Regions from separate parts of the Pseudomonas sp. GWSMS-1 genome, predicted to be linked through region 2. Evidence: riboswitches for the same ligand, from Rfam matches in the RefSeq annotation. Region 2 holds a riboswitch; each other region holds the start of a gene.

What was found. A riboswitch is a leader RNA that binds a small molecule or an ion and turns the genes downstream of it on or off. The one in region 2 is predicted to bind cobalamin.
Region 1: it holds a riboswitch for cobalamin, as region 2 does, so the genes downstream of both, cobG (precorrin-3B synthase) here and ACEPAJ_RS02145 (TonB-dependent receptor domain-containing protein) in region 2, are expected to answer to the same signal.
Region 3: it holds a riboswitch for cobalamin, as region 2 does, so the genes downstream of both, ACEPAJ_RS18200 (energy-coupling factor ABC transporter permease) here and ACEPAJ_RS02145 (TonB-dependent receptor domain-containing protein) in region 2, are expected to answer to the same signal.
Region 4: it holds a riboswitch for cobalamin, as region 2 does, so the genes downstream of both, cobW (cobalamin biosynthesis protein CobW) here and ACEPAJ_RS02145 (TonB-dependent receptor domain-containing protein) in region 2, are expected to answer to the same signal.

What each region holds. Positions count from the first base shown of each region.
Region 1 is NZ_JBMHHV010000005.1:3,885,342-3,889,547, forward strand. Features, by position in the region: gene ACEPAJ_RS21730 (cobalt-precorrin-6A reductase) at 1-432, opposite strand, end outside; gene cbiE (precorrin-6y C5,15-methyltransferase (decarboxylating) subunit CbiE) at 429-1,631, opposite strand; cobalamin riboswitch at 1,690-1,865, shown strand; gene cobG (precorrin-3B synthase) at 1,966-3,309, shown strand; gene ACEPAJ_RS21745 (precorrin-8X methylmutase) at 3,302-3,928, shown strand; gene ACEPAJ_RS21750 (precorrin-2 C(20)-methyltransferase) at 3,925-4,206, shown strand, end outside.
Region 2 is NZ_JBMHHV010000003.1:245,361-249,566, reverse strand. Features, by position in the region: gene dxs (1-deoxy-D-xylulose-5-phosphate synthase) at 1-1,426, shown strand, start outside; cobalamin riboswitch at 1,493-1,708, shown strand; gene ACEPAJ_RS02145 (TonB-dependent receptor domain-containing protein) at 1,809-3,680, shown strand; partial or broken gene ACEPAJ_RS02140 (cobalamin-binding protein) at 3,724-4,206, opposite strand, start outside.
Region 3 is NZ_JBMHHV010000005.1:3,079,207-3,083,412, reverse strand. Features, by position in the region: gene ACEPAJ_RS18205 (acyl-CoA dehydrogenase family protein) at 1-1,503, shown strand, start outside; cobalamin riboswitch at 1,605-1,812, shown strand; gene ACEPAJ_RS18200 (energy-coupling factor ABC transporter permease) at 1,868-2,548, shown strand; gene amn (AMP nucleosidase) at 2,912-4,206, shown strand, end outside.
Region 4 is NZ_JBMHHV010000005.1:3,900,358-3,904,563, forward strand. Features, by position in the region: gene cobN (cobaltochelatase subunit CobN) at 1-1,213, opposite strand, end outside; gene cobW (cobalamin biosynthesis protein CobW) at 1,220-2,275, opposite strand; cobalamin riboswitch at 2,376-2,570, opposite strand; gene ACEPAJ_RS21800 (cobalamin biosynthesis protein) at 2,660-3,097, shown strand; gene cobM (precorrin-4 C(11)-methyltransferase) at 3,094-3,849, shown strand; partial or broken gene ACEPAJ_RS21810 (YoaK family protein) at 3,903-4,206, opposite strand, start outside.

The DNA.
Region 1 (4,206 bases), on a different contig from region 2:
GGCGGGAATTTCGTGCAAATGCGCCAACGGCTCACGGCCAAGAGTAAACAACGGGCGACGGAAGTCTTGCAGCGCAGCAACCAGCCCGTTCCAATCGTCCACCTCGCGCCAGTCATCACCCTCTCCTGCTTGCCAACCGGGACGACGCAACGCCCAGCATGCCACCCCGCTCAACGCAGCAGCTTGGGCGGCATTGGCGCTGATCTGCGCGGCATAGGGATGGGTCAGATCGAGCAGCAGCTCGATGCTCTGCTCGTAAATAAACGCCGCCAAGCCTTCGGCCCCGCCAAAACCACCGACGCGCACCTGGCAGGGCAAGTCATCCGGCACCCGGCCCAAACCCGCCAGGCTGTAGATGCTTTCAGGGCCAAGGCGGCGCGCCAAACGTAACGCCTCGGTGGTGCCGCCGAGCAGCAGAATACGAGGGTTCACGGTTTGCATACTTCCAGCAAAGTGATCGGCAAGGCGCTGCGCCAGGTGTCGAAACCACCCAGCGGCTGCGCCTGGGCCACGCTGATGCGAGTCAGCTCGCCGCCCATCTGCTCGCGCCAGGCCACCAGCGCGGCTTCGCTTTGCAGGGTCACGGCATTGGCCACCAGCCGACCGCCCGGTTTCAGGCTGGCCCAGCACTGCTCGAGCACGCCGGGGATGGTCACCCCGCCACCGATAAAGATCGCATCCGGCGCGGCCAATCCGGCCAATGCTTCGGGCGCACGACCGGCGACCAATTGCAAAGCCGGCACGCCGAGCGTGTCGCGGTTGTGCTGGATATGCGCCTGACGCCCAGCGTCGGCCTCGATGGCGATGGCCCGGCAGCTAGGGTGCGCGCGCATCCACTCGATGCCGATGGAGCCGCAACCGGCACCCACATCCCAAAGCAGCTCGCCGGGTTGCGGGGCCAAACGCGCCAGGGTGATCGCGCGCACATCGCGCTTGGTCAGTTGGCCGTCGTGTTGATAAAGCGCATCCGGCAAACCCGGCGTGACGGGCAACAAGCGCGCATCAGCGTCGGCCAGGCAGTCGACCGCCAGCAGGTTGAGGTCGGCCACCCGTGGCAGCGACCAATCGCTGGCCAAGCCGTCGATACGCCGCTCCTGAGCGCCGCCCAGATGCTCCAGCACGGTCAAGCGACTGGGGCCAAAACCACGTGCGCGCAGCAGTTCGGCCACCGCTGCCGGGCTGTCGCCGTCGTTGCTCAGTAGCAACAAGCGCGCGCCGGGGAAAAGCTGCGCCTGCAGCGCCGCCAACGGCCGCGCCACCAACGACAGCACCGTCACCTCCTGCAACGGCCAACCCATACAGGCGGCGGCCAGTGACACTGACGAGGGCGACGAGAACACCCGCAATTCTTCAGCCGGCAACTGCCGCGCCAGGCTCGCGCCCACCCCGTAGAACAGTGGATCACCGCTGGCCAGCACACACACCGGCGTACCGCGTCGCGCCAGCACCGGCTCCAGGCTGAATGGGCTGGGCCACAGTTCGTGCTGCCCTGGCAGATCGGCCGGCAATAGCGCCAAATGACGGGCACCGCCGACGATGCAGTGCGCCTCGCTCAACGCCTGGCGCGCCGCGTCGCCCAGGCCGGCGTAGCCGTCTTCACCGATCCCAACCAGGGTTAACCAGGCTGTCATAGCCACTCCTCTGTACCCGCCTAACGAGCAAGGGTGTCTGCGCGTTAGACAAAGCGGGCATAATACAGCCTTCGTCGGTGCCCTAACGGGCCTAAGAGGGAACACGGTTAAACCGTGGCTGCCCCCGCAACTGTAAACAGCGAGTCTGCCGCAACTGTGCCACTGGGTAACCGGGAAGGCCGCGGCAGATGATGACCTGTCAGCCAGGAGACCTGCCGACGACGCTAGTCGCGAGTGCCAACATCGGGCGGGGTGTACCGATGCCATTGAGTTCCCCTGTGCCAGGGTGAACTCTGCTGGTTCGGTCGCCGCGTCTTAGTTGCTGGTGAACCCGTTGCGCGACCATTCCACCACCGTCGATCCGTCACTACCACGCCCCAGCGCGTGCCCCGGCCTGCTGCGTATCGTTCAGGCGCTGGACGGTGGTATCTGCCGGGTCAAGCTGGCCGGCGGAGTGCTCAGCAGCAATCAGGCACGCGCCATCGCCGAGGCCGCCAAACGCTGCGCCAGCGGCGTGCTGGAGCTGACCAACCGCAGCAATCTGCAGATTCGTGGCGTATTGCCCGGCCAACAGGCCGAGCTGATCGAGCGCCTGCTCGCCGCCGATCTCGGCCCCAGCAACCCGGCCGCCGACGATGTGCGCAACCTGCTGCTCAGCCCCGCTGCCGGCCTCGATCCGCAGGCCCTGCTCGACACCCGCCCACTGGCCGCCGCGTTGCTTGAGCTGCTGCAGAACACCCCGGCGCTGCATGGGCTGTCGGCCAAGTTCGCCCTGCAGCTGGACGGCGGCGAAGCCTTGGCAATGCTCGAACACCCGCACGATATCTGGCTCAGCGCCCTGCCCGGCACGCCGGCGCGGCTGGCGTTCGGGTTGGCCGGTTGCCCAACGGATACGCCACTCGGGGCGATTCGGGTCGAGCAGGCCGCTGAACTGATCGAGCAGCTGCTGATGCTGTTTCTCAAGCTGGCCGGCAGCGCGCACAGTCGTATGCGTCAACTGCTCAGCGTGATTTCCCACAGCCAACTGCTGCAACAGCTACAGGCGCGCCTGCCCTTCGCCATCCAGCCGGCCCCGCTGGAATGGCAGCGCCAACCGGCTAGCCAGCACGCTGCAATCGGTATTTATCCACAGCAGCAGACGGGGCTGTGCATGGTCGCCGCCACCGTGCGTTTGGGGCGGATTGACGCCACACAACTCAACGCCCTGGCCGATTTGGCCGAGCACTACGGCGATGCCAGCCTGCGCCTGACACCCTGGCAGGGTCTGCTGCTACCAAATATCCCCGAGCACTCGGCAGACTACCTGCTGCACAAACTGGCCGAACTGGGCCTGCTGATCGATGCGCAGGAACCACTTAGCAATCTGATCGCCTGCACCGGCTCAGCCGCCTGCGCCAAGGGCCTGGCCGACAGCAAAGCCGACGCCTTGCTGCTCGCCAAGCGCCTGCGCGCCAGCACAGCGCGGCCGCAGGTGCATCTCAGCGCCTGCCCACGCTCCTGCGCCGCCGCGCATACCGCGCCCTTTACTCTGCTGGCCAGCAGCGCCGGGCATTACCAGCTTTATCAACGCACGCCCGAGGCGGCCGGTTTCGGCCAACTGCTGGCCAGCGCCATGACTATCGACGAGGCCGGCGACTGGTTCGCCGCCCACTGCGCAACAGGAAACAGCGATGCTTGAGTACATCCGCGACGGTCAGGAAATCTACCGCCAATCGTTCGCCACCATCCGCGCCGAGGCCGACCTCAGTGCCATTCCGGCCGATCTGGAAAAGCTCGCCGTGCGGATTATCCACGCCTGCGGCATGGTCGATGTGGTGCAGGACCTGCGCTTCTCGCCCGGTGCCGGCGCCGCTGGCCGCGCGGCACTGGCCAAGGGTGCGGCGATTCTCTGCGATGCGCGGATGGTCGCCGAGGGCATCACCCGCCCGCGCCTGGCCGCGAATAACCCGGTGATCTGCACCCTGCATAACGACGGCGTGATTGAGCAGGCCCGCGCACTGGGTAATACCCGTTCGGCAGTCGCATTGGAACATTGGCGCGAGCACCTGCAAGGCAGCGTGGTGGTGATCGGCAACGCGCCCACCGCGCTGTTCTACCTGCTGGAAATGCTCGACGCCGGCGCGCCAAAACCGGCGCTGATTATCGGCATGCCGGTGGGCTTTATCGGCGCGGCGGAATCCAAGGATGCGCTGGCAGCCGACAGCCGCGGCGTGCCCTATGTGATCGTGCGTGGCCGTCGCGGCGGTAGCGCCATGGCGGTAGCGGCGGTCAACGCCCTGGCTACGGAGGTGGAGTGATGAGCGTACAAAAAGGCCGCTTGCTTGGGATCGGCGTCGGCCCCGGCGACCCCGAACTGATCACCCTCAAGGCCCTGCGCCTGCTGCAATCGGCCGATGTGGTCGGTTACTTCGTGGCCAAGGCCAAAGCCAGCCAGGGCCAGGGCGGTAACGCCTTCGGCATCATCGAGCAGCACCTGACCGATACGCAGCAGCGCCTGCCACTGGTGTACCCGGTGACCACAGAAAAACTCGCCGCGCCGCTGAGCTATGAAGATGTGATCAGCGATTTCTACGAC
Region 2 (4,206 bases):
CGGTGATGGTGCGCTGACCGCCGGCATGGCCTTCGAGGCGCTGAATCACGCCAGCGACGTCAAAGCCAACATGCTGGTGGTGCTCAACGACAACGACATGTCGATCTCGAAAAATGTCGGCGGTCTGTCCACTTACCTGGCCAAGATCCTCTCCAGTCGTACCTACGCCAACATGCGTGAAGGCAGCAAGAAAGTGCTGTCCAAGCTGCCCGGCGCCTGGGAGATCGCGCGCAAAACTGAAGAACATGCCAAGGGCATGCTGGTCTCCGGCACCCTGTTCGAAGAACTCGGCTGGAACTACATCGGCCCGATCGACGGCCACGACCTGCCCAGCCTGCTCGCCACCCTGCGCAATATGCGTGACCTCGACGGTCCGCAGTTCCTGCACGTGGTGACCAAGAAAGGTAAGGGCTTTGCGCCAGCCGAGGCCGACCCGATTGGCTATCACGCGATCACCAAGCTGGAGCCAATCAACGCCCCGCCCGTGGCCAAGCAGCCAACAGGCCCGAAATATTCCAGCGTATTCGGTCAGTGGCTGTGCGACATGGCCGCGCAAGACCCGCGCCTGGTCGGTATAACCCCGGCGATGAAAGAAGGCTCGGATTTGGTGGCGTTCAGCGAGCGTTACCCCGAGCGCTATTTCGACGTGGCCATCGCCGAACAGCACGCGGTGACCCTGGCCGCCGGCATGGCCTGCGACGGGGTTAAGCCGGTGGTTGCGATCTACTCGACCTTCCTCCAGCGTGCCTATGACCAGCTGATTCATGACGTAGCCGTACAACACCTCGACGTGCTGTTCGCCATCGACCGTGCAGGCCTGGTTGGCGAAGACGGCCCGACCCACGCCGGCAGCTTCGATATTTCCTACCTGCGCTGTATCCCCGGCATGCTGGTGATGACGCCGAGTGACGAGAACGAACTGCGCCGCATGCTCACCACCGGCCACCTGTTCGATGGCCCGGCAGCCGTACGCTACCCGCGCGGCACAGGCCCTAATGCGCCCATCGAGCCAGGCCTTGAGCCTCTTGAAATTGGCAAAGGCATCATCCGCCGCCAGGGCAAACAAACCGCCCTACTTGTGTTCGGCGTACAACTGAGCGAAGCACTCAAGGTCGGCGAAACGCTCGATGCCACCGTAGTCGACATGCGCTTTGTCAAACCGCTGGACGAAGCCCTGGTACGCGAACTGGCCGCCAGCCATCAACTGCTGGTAACGATTGAAGAGAACAGCGTGATGGGCGGTGCCGGCAGTGCGGTCAGCGAGTTCCTTGCCCGCGAGAACATCCTCAAACCGCTGCTGCACCTGGGCCTGCCTGACTACTACGTCGAGCACGCCAAACCCACGCAGATGCTCGCCGAGTGTGGGCTGGATGCTGCCGGCATCGAAGCGGCTATACGCGCCCGGCTCGCACTACAGGCTGTATGAGTACCGCTCATCCAGCGCTGAACGCCGCTTGCTTGTAGTTCATCCCACCGCGCATTAAGGTGCGCGACGTTTTACTTCCAACAAGGTGCGCCTCTTTATCCGTAAAGCGGCGTTAAACGGGAAGCCGGTGCGCTCATAAAGAGCTATCCCGGCGCTGCCCCCGCAACGGTAATCGACCGCAGAGCGAGTCTGCACGCAGCTTCATCCGCCACTGGGCTACCCCGGGAAGGCGAAGCGGCGCACGTCGAGAGCCCGGAGACCGGCCTTATTGGATGTGACTGGTGTTGCGGAGGGCATCACCGTCAAGCTCAGGCTGCGTCCGCGCGCCCGTTCTTGCACCTGCCCTCCTCAAAAGTCTTCCGACCTTTTGAGGATTCTCTACGTGAAATTGTCCCGCCTTGCCCTGGCCGTGGTGCTTGCGCCGCTGACTGCTCATGCGAACCCACTCCAATTGCAGCCATTGGTTGTGACATCCGGGCGGTATGCTGAACCAATCCAACAGGCGACCGCTGCAACTACAGTATTTACCCGCAAAGATATTGAACGCTTGCAAGTGCGCAGCGCGGCAGAGCTGCTTGAGCGCGTGCCCGGCGTCAGCGTCAGCCGTACCGGCGGAGCAGGTAGCCAGACCGGTCTGTTCGTGCGCGGCACCTCAACTGCACAAACCCTCGTCCTGGTAGACGGCCAGCGCATTTCTGCTGCCTCCAGCGGCACCAGCAGTCTGGAGTTCCTCAGCCCGGAGCAGATTGAGCGCGTTGAAGTCGTACGCGGCGCGCGTTCGGCGCTCTATGGCTCGGATGCCATCGGTGGCGTCGTGCAGATTTTCACCCGCCAAGGCAGCGGTGACGGCCTCAAGCCCTATGTACGCTTTGGCGCCGGCAGCAACCAGACCTTCGAGCGCAGCCTTGGCCTGTCCGGCCGCGATGCACAGACCCGCTTCAACCTGGGCGCCGCCCTCGATGAAACCCAGGGGATCGACGCCACCCGCGATAACTTCGGAGCCAACGGCGATGACGATGCCTATCGCAATAAATCGCTGAGCCTGAACCTCTCGCACCGCTTCAATGACGATTTGAAAGTCGGATTCAGCGCGCTCGATCAACGCGGCCAAGCCGAGTTCGAAGACCTCTTCAGCGCCTCACTGCCCACTACCGACTTCCAGCTGAGCAGCCTGTCCAGCCACATCGATGGCAACATCAACGACACCTGGAATAGTCGCCTGGAATTCGGCCACAGCGAGGACAAGCGCGACACCGGCAACGACCAGACAAACGCCAGCGCATTCTCGTTCTACAGCTTTAATACCTACCGCGACTCGGTCAACTGGGTGAACACCCTGACCCTCAACGAGCGCCATCAAGTGCTGCTGGGTGCCGACTGGTATGAGGATCGCGTGAATGGCAGCGAGGACTTTACTGAGGACTCGCGCTGGAACCAGGCAGGCTTTATCCAACACCGCTACAACGCCGACTCTTTTTCTACTGAGCTGGGTCTGCGCCATGACAGGAACCAGCAGTTCGGCAGCGAAAACACCTGGAGCGCGGCGCTAACTGTGCCGTTCAGTCACAAAAACGATTTGATCCTGTCCTACAGCGAAGGCTTCCGCGCACCGACCTTCAACGACCTGTATTACCCCGACTTCTGCTTCGGCGGCTTTTGCTCCGCCAGCGCCAACCCCGACCTTAAGCCAGAAACCTCCAAAAGCTATGAAGCGCTATGGCGCAACCGCTACAGTGAAACCGGCGCGCTGGAACTGTCGCTGTACCGCATCGACCTGCAAGACGCGATTGTTCTCGACCAGAACTTTATTCCGCAGAATGTGCAGACCGCTCGCATCAATGGCTTCGAAGCTGCGCTAAAGCAGGAGCTATTCGGCTGGCAGGGCAACTTGGCACTCGCGCTGATCGACCCACGTGATCGCGACACGGGCAACACCCTCGCTCGCCGCGCCAAACGCACGCTGAGCATGGATCTGGATCGCGAGTTCGGCGCTTTTTCTGCCGGCATCAGCTGGCGTGCAGTCAGTGGCCGCTACGACGACGCCGATAACACCCAAGAGCTGAGTGGCTATGGCCTGCTCAGCCTGCGCGGTGCCTGGCAAGCGAGCCAGGAGGTGGCATTCAACCTGAAGCTGAATAACATCTTCGACAAGGATTATGCCGAAGCAACTTACAAAACCAACAATGGCCGCTACGGTTTCAACACCGAAGGGCGCACTGCACTGTTTGCCGTGACTTGGACGCCTCAGCTCTGAGGCGCCAACTGAAACGCGCACTAAGCCCCGCAACATGCGGGGCTTAGTGCGCGCTGGCCAGCACCTGACACAGACGCTCCATCGCCCCCAACATCTGAAAGCTTGGCCGTTCCAGGCCATCATCGGGCACTAACCAGAGCTGATCCAGCTCAACCGCGCGCACGACTGGCCAGTTACGCCAGGCATCTAGTTGCGCCTGGCTGCCGGCCAGAATCACCTCGGGGTTGCGCTGCAAGACGGCCTCGACACTCACTTGCGGAGCCGGCAGGCTCAGGTCGGCAAAGATATTTTCGGCACCACAAACACGCAGGGCATCGCTAATAATCTGCTGGCCGCCAAGGGTATACATCGGTACATCCCAGACCTGGTAAAACACCCGCAGTGGCTGTGGACGGCGATAGCGTTGAGCTAAACCAGCCATCCCATCAAGAAATTGCTGCTGCAGGCGCAAACCTTGTTCGGCACGACCGATACGCGTACCGATCTCGACAAACTGTTGCGCCAGGTCGGCCAGCTTGCGCGGTTT
Region 3 (4,206 bases), on a different contig from region 2:
GGTGGCCTAGCGGGCGGCGAGTTGATGGCCGCGGGCTTTCTCGCCAATGAACATAAACCGGTGTTCAAGAGCCATGACCGCTATGGTCATCGCGTGGACTTGGTGGAGTTTCACCCGGCCTATCATCAGTTGATGGGCGCGGCCATTGAGCATGGCCTGCCGTCCATGCCCTGGACTGATCCGCGCGCCGGCGCTCAGGTGGCTCGCGCAGCGATGAGCTACTTGCACAGCCAGGCCGACGCCGGCAGCGGTTGCCCGCTGACCATGACCTTCGCCAGTGTGCCGGCCCTCAAACTGCAGGCTGACGTCGCCGAGAAGTGGCTGCCGAAAATCCTCTCCACCCAGTACGACCCGCGCAACCTGCCGATTGAGCAGAAAACCGGGGCGACCATCGGCATGGCCATGACCGAGAAACAGGGTGGCACCGATGTGCGCGCCAACACCACGCAGGCGTATGCGGTGGGGCTTGGCGGGCCGGGGAAGGCGTATGAGTTGGTCGGCCATAAGTGGTTCTGCTCCGCGCCGATGTGCGATGCCTTCCTCACCCTGGCCTATACCGAGAAAGGCCTGACCTGTTTTCTGCTGCCGCGTCATCGCCCGGACGGCACGCGCAACGAGTTCTACATCCAGCGTCTGAAAAACAAGCTGGGTAATTGGTCGAACGCCTCCAGTGAGGTCGAATTCCGTGGCGCGTTGGCCTGGATGGTCGGCGAAGAGGGGCGCGGCGTGCCGACGATTATCGAGATGGTCGCGCTGACTCGCTTTGATTGCATGATCGGCTCCAGCGCCCTGATGCGTCAGGCGCTGACCCAGGCTGCGCACCATTGCGCGCATCGCCAAGTGGGCGGGCGCGTGCTTAGCGAGCAGCCGCTGATGCAGAACGTGCTGGCCGACCTGGCCCTGGAAAGCGAGGCGGCCCTGGCCCTGACCTTGCGCATGGGCAAGGCGCTGGATAACCCGCACGACGAACAGGAAGACAAGTTCGCCCGCCTGGTCACCGCAGTGGGCAAGTATTGGATCTGCAAACGGGCGCCGGCGATGATCAATGAAGCCGCCGAGTGCATGGGCGGCGCGGGCTATGTCGAAGACACTATCCTGCCGCGCCTGTACCGCGAAGCACCGGTCAACTCGACCTGGGAAGGCTCGGGCAATGTGCAGTGTTTAGATGTGCTGCGCGCACTGTCGAAGGAGCCGGGTGTGCTTGATGCGCTGTTTGTCGAGCTGGGCGATGGCCATGGCGATGCGCGTTTGAAAGCCCACATCAGCAAGCTGCAGGCGGACTTTCGTGACACCGCGGACATCCAGTATCGCGCCCGTCAACTCACGGAAGATGTAGCCCTGGCGCTGCAAGCCAAGTTATTGCTGGAGGCCGGTCATGCAGCGGTATCCGACGCCTTTATCGCCAGCCGCTTGGGCGGCCAGGGTGGCCGGGTTTATGGCACGTTGCCGCGCGGCATTGATGTCGGTGCACTGGTGGCGCGCAGTGCCGCACATCTGATTTAGGGCTTCGACCTCTCTAGCATGGGTGTTTGCGCGGATTGCTGGGCGCGCCTGAAACTTCAGCCGGGCCCAGCGTCGGGCGCTGTCATTTCTGCGTGCGGCCGGGTAAGGTGGCCGCCGATGGTTCCGCAGCGTGTTACGCGAGTGGATGAAAAGGGAACATGGTGGGTACTGCAACAGGTACCGAAGCCATGGCTGCCCCCGCAACTGTAAACGGTGAGCGACGCCCCAATGCCACTGGCCGCAAGGTCGGGAAGGCGGGCGAAGTGTTAAGCCGTGAGCCAGGAGACCTGCCATCGACGCCGGGCACTGATGCCCAATCCCTCAATCCAGATCATCGCGCGGTGGGCGCGGTACAGGAATCTCTATGCACATCGAACCCGAAGTCGTTACTGGCGCCAAACTCTTCCTCAGTTATGCAACCGCAGCAGGTGCCTTTGGCCTCACGGCCAAGCTTGCCCTCGACAGCATCCGCAGCAACGGCGGCATTGCTGCCCTGGCCTTGCGTAGCCTGCTGACCACCGCGTTGGTGTTCTGTTTCTTCGAAGTCTTCCCGCATCAGGCGGTGGGCGTTTCCGAGGTGCACCTGATCCTCGGCTCGACCCTGTTGCTGCTGTTCGGCGCCGGTGCAACGGCTGTCGGTCTGTCGCTTGGTCTGCTGCTGCAGGGGCTGCTGTTCGCGCAGTTTGACCTGCCGCAATACGGCATGAACGTCACGACCTTGCTGGTGCCGTTGTGGGGTATCAGTCTGCTGGCCAAGCGCATCATCGCGCCGGGCACCGCCTATGTGGACCTCTCTTACAAACAGGCACTGGCGCTGTCGACGGCCTATCAGGGTGGCATCGTCGCCTGGGTGGCTTTCTGGGCGGTCTATGGTAACGGCTTCTCCGGCGAGAACCTGGCTGCAGTAGGCAGCTTCGGTCTGGCCTATATGAGCGTGATCCTGATCGAGCCGCTGGTCGACTTGGGTGTGCTGGCCGCTGCCAAGGCGTTCTCTGGTTATAGCCGCGGTCCGCTGTTCAACACGCGCTTGCACCAGCCGGCCTGATCAAGCTCCTTTAAGCCTGCTGGAATCATGCTTCAGTGGCCCGAGACGGGTTACTGAAGCACAGCTAAGCCTTAGGCTGAACCACAGTGAGGCCTGTCTTGGCGTGTGGCCAAACGCGCCGCTCGGCGTAATGCCTAGCGCAGTTGCTGTGCATTCCCGGTGCTCGTTGCTTGGCTTGTTCCCTTTGGGTCATCCGTGCCTGCGACGCATTGGCGTGCTACCCCCCTCCCTCCAAAAAAACGCTGCCCGATGACCTGTAGGTGCTACTCAAGTAGCGCTGCCTGCACAGGCAACGCCGCGCTATCGCCCGTGCCGCGTATCAGGGCAAGATAGAGCCATTCCGTTCAGCCAGGAAGGTGCCTTGTGAACCCTTGTTCCGATGACTTTATTGTTGCCAATACCGCTGAAGAGGCGGTGGATCGACTGGCCGCCCTGCATCTGCAAGCGACGAATGGCTTGAGTGCGGCGCTTAAGCGCTACTTGAAAGAACGCATCAAGCCCGATGCCGCTGAGCAGAGCCAATTTCGTTACCCCGAGTTGCGCCTGACCTACCTCTGTCAGGGCGAGGCGCCGACCACTGTGCGCGCCTATGCCAAGGTGCAGGTGCCCGGCACCTACAGCGTTACCGTGACTCATCCGGCGGCGTTCCGTAAGTACCTGCTGGAGCAGTTGTGCCCGCTGATGAGCGACTTCACCGTGAAGGTCGAGGTGGGCGTCAGCCAGCAGAATATTCCCTACCCTTATGTGGTGGAGCAGGGGGATGAGCTGGCTGGCTCCGGGGTGACAGCAGCCGAGTTGGCGCGGGTATTTCCCAGTACCGACTTGTCTGCGGCCACCGATGGCACCGCCGACGGCTTGTATGACTGGGAAAACACCGACCCGCTGCCGCTGGCGCTGTTCGACGCCGCGCGGGTGGACTTCTCTCTGCGCCGTCTGGTGCATTACACCGGCAGCGACTGGCGCCATGTGCAGCCGTGGATTCTGCTGACCAACTACCACCGCTATGTTGACCAATTTATCCGCCACGGTCTGGACATGCTGGTCGGTGAGTCGCGGTTCACCCGCATGGTGCTGCCGGGCAATGTGGTGATCGAGCGTGGCATGGCCGAAGGCGAAATGCAGGCGATTATCGAGAACGTCATCTGGCACCGTTACCAGATGCCGGCCTATCACCTGCAGGCGGATGATGGCCACGGCATCACCTTGGTCAATATCGGTGTCGGGCCATCCAACGCGAAGAACATTACCGACCACCTGGCTGTGTTGCGACCGCACTGCTGGCTGATGATCGGCCACTGTGGCGGCCTGCGGCAGTCGCAGACCATTGGCGATTACGTGCTGGCTCACGCCTACATGCGCCGCGACGGCATTCTCGACCGCGTTCTGCCTCCGCATATCCCGCTGCCGGCTCTTGCCGAGGTGCAGCAGGCGTTGCAGGAGGCCGCCAAGCTGGTGACTGGCGAGCAGGGCGACGAACTGAAAAAGCGCCTACGTACGGGCACCGTGCTGACTTACGACGACCGTAACTGGGAGCTGCGCTGGGCTCAGGAGCGCCCGCTTATCAACCTGTCGCGTGCCGTTGCAGTGGACATGGAGAGCGGCACCGTCGCCGCGCAGGGCTATCGCCTGCGGGTGCCCTACGGCACGTTGCTCTGTGT
Region 4 (4,206 bases), on a different contig from region 2:
CCGCCGCCGGGGTGTCCAGGCCGACGCCGTTGCCGATGCGCCCGTCGCGGGTCGGATAGTTGGCCAGCACCAGGGCGATGCGTTTGTCGGCGTTGGCCTTGTCGGCCAGGGCGATCCAGTTGCGCGCCAGCTCAGCGACAAAATCCATCCCCGCTAAATGCGGCTGATAACACACCACATCGCTCTGGCTGCGCTCACTGCGCCAGGCCAGGCCTTTAAAGCTGATCGGCTGGGTGATCAGCCGGCCGTCCAGCTCGGGCAACACGACATGCATGGCCAGGTCACGCGAGCCCAGGCCCTGGGCGCTGGCGTGCCACTGCGCATGGTTATCCAGCGAGCAAATGGCCTGCAGCACCGGGATATCGCGGCGGAATGGCCGCGCACTCGGCGCTTCCGGGTTGGACAAGGCGAACGCGGTGGTGTTGATGATCAGCGCCGTGCCGGTGTCATCCAGCCAGGTTTCGACCTGGGCTAGGCAGGCGGCCTCCTTGAGGCTGGCCACGGCAATCGGCAGCGGATTCAGACCCTGAGCCTGCAAGCATTGGCAGAACACGTCGATAAAGCCGGTGTTTGCCGCCTGCACCTGGGTGCGATAAAACAGCAGCGCCACCACCGGCGCAGCGGCTTGCCAATTGACCTGCCAGTCGGCCAACACCGCGCTGGCCTGCTGCGGGTGATACAGGCCCACGCGCGGCAACGGCTGCGGCTCGACCCAGGCATAGTCTCGTTGCAACCACTGGCTAGCGGTGCAATTAAACAGCTGCCGAGCATTCTGCGCGCCGCCCTGACGGAGGAACTGCCAGAGCCGCTCGGCCTCAGCCTGCGGCACATTGCTCAGGCCCATCAGCTCGGGGTCAGGGTTGTCGCAGCCAGGCACCATAATCACCCGCGCACCGCGCTCGGCCAGCTCAACCAAACGCTCGATGCCGTAGCGCCAGTAACTGACGCCGCCGTGCACGGCAATCAGGATGACCTTGGCGTGTTGCAGCACCTGCTCGACATAAAGGTCCACCGAGGCGTGATTGCTCAGCTGCGCCGGACTGGCTAGGCGCAGGCTCGGGTAATCCTCGGGTAACTGCCGCGCCACCTCTGCCAGCAACGACAGCTGCGAATCGCCGGTGCAGAGAATCACCAGCTCGGCCGGGGTCTGGCCGAGGTCGGCGATGCTGTCGACCGGCACTTGGCTGCCAGGCTGGGTACGGATTAGGTGCATGGGGGCTTAGTTCGCCAGTGCCGCCTGCAATTCAGCGGTGATAGCGGCCTGATCAAGCTGCTGACCGATGACAATCAAGCGGCTGACCCGTGCTTCATCGGCCTGCCAGGCGCGGTCGAAGTGCTTGTCGAAACGCTGACCAACACCTTGCAGCAGCAAGCGCATCGGCTTGCCGGGAATCGCCGCGAAACCCTTGATGCGCAGAATGCCATGCTTGGCCACTGCGTCCTTCAATGCGCCCAGCAAACGCGCCTCCTCGGCCTCCGGTAGTTCCACGTGGAACGAGTCGAATTCGTCGTGATCGTGATCTTCATGCCCTTCTAGGTCATGGTGGGTTTTGCGGCCTTCAATGTGCAGCTCGGTTTCGCAGTTCAGGCCCAGCAGCACGTTCAGCGGCAGTTCACCGCCGTGGGCTGCGATGATTTTCACCGCTGGCGGCAACTCTTCCGCCACTTCGGCGCGCACCGCTGCCAGGGCGTCGGCGTCGAGCAGGTCGGCTTTATTAAGGATGACTAGGTCAGCACTTGCCAGTTGGTCGGCGAACAGCTCATGCAACGGCGATTCGTGGTCGAGGTTTGGGTCAAGCTTGCGCTGCTGATCAACCTGATCAGGGAAGGCAGCGAAGGTGCCGGCGGCCACAGCCGGGCTGTCGACCACAGTGATCACCGCATCAACGGTGCAGGCGTTACGGATTTCTGGCCAGTTGAAGGCCTGAACCAGCGGCTTGGGCAGGGCCAGACCGGAGGTTTCAATCAGGATATGGTCGAGGTCGCCACGGCGTGCCACCAACTCGCGCATCACCGGAAAAAACTCTTCCTGCACGGTGCAGCACAAACAGCCGTTGGCCAGCTCAAAGACGCGGCCGTTGGCTTCTTCTTCGCTGCAACCGATGGAGCACTGTTTGAGGATTTCGCCGTCGATGCCCAGCTCGCCGAACTCGTTGACGATCACAGCGATACGCCGACCGCCCGCGTTTTCCAGCATGTGGCGCAGCAAGGTGGTTTTACCGGCACCGAGAAAGCCGGTAACGATGGTGACGGGAAGTTTGCCGAGGGTTTGCATGGCGAGTCCTGCGTGACGTCGAAAGAAAGACGAGCAGGAGGCGGCACAGACATGACAGCCACGGGGCGTCAGCCAACACCACCGGATCACCCCGCCCGGTTGTCGAAAACGTGACGAGGCAGGTCTCCTGGCTCACGGTCTGCGCGCTGCGCGACCCTTCTACCTTCCCGCCCATGGCAGTGGTGTATTGAAGGGCTTTCGACCGTTCACAGTTGCGGGGGCAGCCAAGGCATTCACCTTGTTCCCTCTTAGCTTCGCGGCAGAGCCGCGAAGAACCTCGAACGCGGCAAGGCTACGCAGACCATGACGGCCGGTCAATCACGGTTGACCGGTAAGAGCCGCCATGATCAGCTACGCCGCCGCACAAACCGAGCGCCGTAGATCATGCCCAGCCCTGTCGATAACTGCCCCGCTGCTATTCAAGTGGTCGCCGGGCTCGGATGTCGCAGCGACTGCAGCCTGGAGGACTTATCCACATTGCTGCTCGACAGCCTGCAGGCGCATGGCCTGACTGTGGATAACTTGGCGGGGCTGGCGAGCATCACGCACAAGCGTGACGAGCCGGCCCTGCAGGCACTGGCCAAACGCCTCGGCCTGCAGCTGAGCTGTTTCAGCTCGGAAGAACTGCAGCCCTATCAGTTAGGTGTTCAAGGCTCGCCGATTACCCTGGCCGCCACCGGTAGTCCGGCAGTCGCCGAACCTTGCGCCCTGGCGCTGGCCGAACGCCTAGGCGACCAACCTGCCCGCCTGCTCGGCGGCAAAACCCGTAATGCCAGCGCCACCTGCGCGCTGGCGTCGATTGCAGCCAAGGATTTTTCATGACCGTCTACTTTATCGGTGCCGGCCCCGGCGACCCCGAGCTGATCACCGTCAAAGGCCAGCGCCTGTTACACAGCTGCCCGGTGATTCTCTACGCCGGCTCGCTGGTGCCGGCAGCGGTGTTGGAAGGCCATAGCGCTGAGCAGGTGGTGAACACCGCTGAACTGCATCTGGATGAAATTATCGAGCTGATTGCCCAGGCGCACAGCACAGGCCAGGACGTGGCCCGCGTGCATTCCGGCGACCCGTCGCTGTATGGCGCGATTGGCGAACAGATCCGCCACCTGCGTCGGCTGGAAATTCCCTTCCAGATCATTCCCGGCGTCACTGCCACCGCTGCTTGCGCCGCCCTGCTGGAAAGCGAACTGACCCTGCCCGAGGTGTCACAGACGCTGATTCTCACCCGCTATGCGAGCAAGTCGGAGATGCCGGCGGGCGAGCAGCTGAGTGATCTGGCGCACCACGGTGCGACCATGGCCATTCACCTCGGCGTGGTACACCTAAGTAAGATCGTTGACGAATTGCTGCCGCACTACGGAGCGGACTGTCCGATTGCGGTGGTGCACCGGGCCAGCTGGCCGGATCAGGATTGGGTCAGTGGCACGCTCGCCACCATCGAGGAGCAGGTGCGCGCCAAGGGCTTTCGCCGTACTGCACTGATCCTCGTCGGCCGCGTGCTGCACGCCGAACAGTTCGCCGACTCGGCGCTGTATAACGCCGAGCATCGTCATCTGTTCAGGTCGTCAGACGCTTGAGCATTACCAACCGGGCGACTTCAGCGGCGTAGCGCCCGCCGCGCGAGTGACAGCAGGTCATCCAGCGCCGGCACGCTGGCCAGCAACACCAACAGCAAGGCCAGCGGCACGGTGGCGATGTACCCCAGGTAGCTGAAACCCAGTGCGCCGATCACCCCACCAAGGAAGAAGTACAGCGCCAACAGGCTGAGCACCCGCAACCGCTGACGGTCGGCCATCACCCGGGCTATTTCAGGCCCGCGCGTGCGATTCCAATAGAACAGCTTGCCCAGCTCGATGCCGATATCAGTGATGATTCCGGTGATATGCGTGGTGCGGATTTCGGCGTTTGAAAGCTTGGTGATCAGCGCGTTCTGC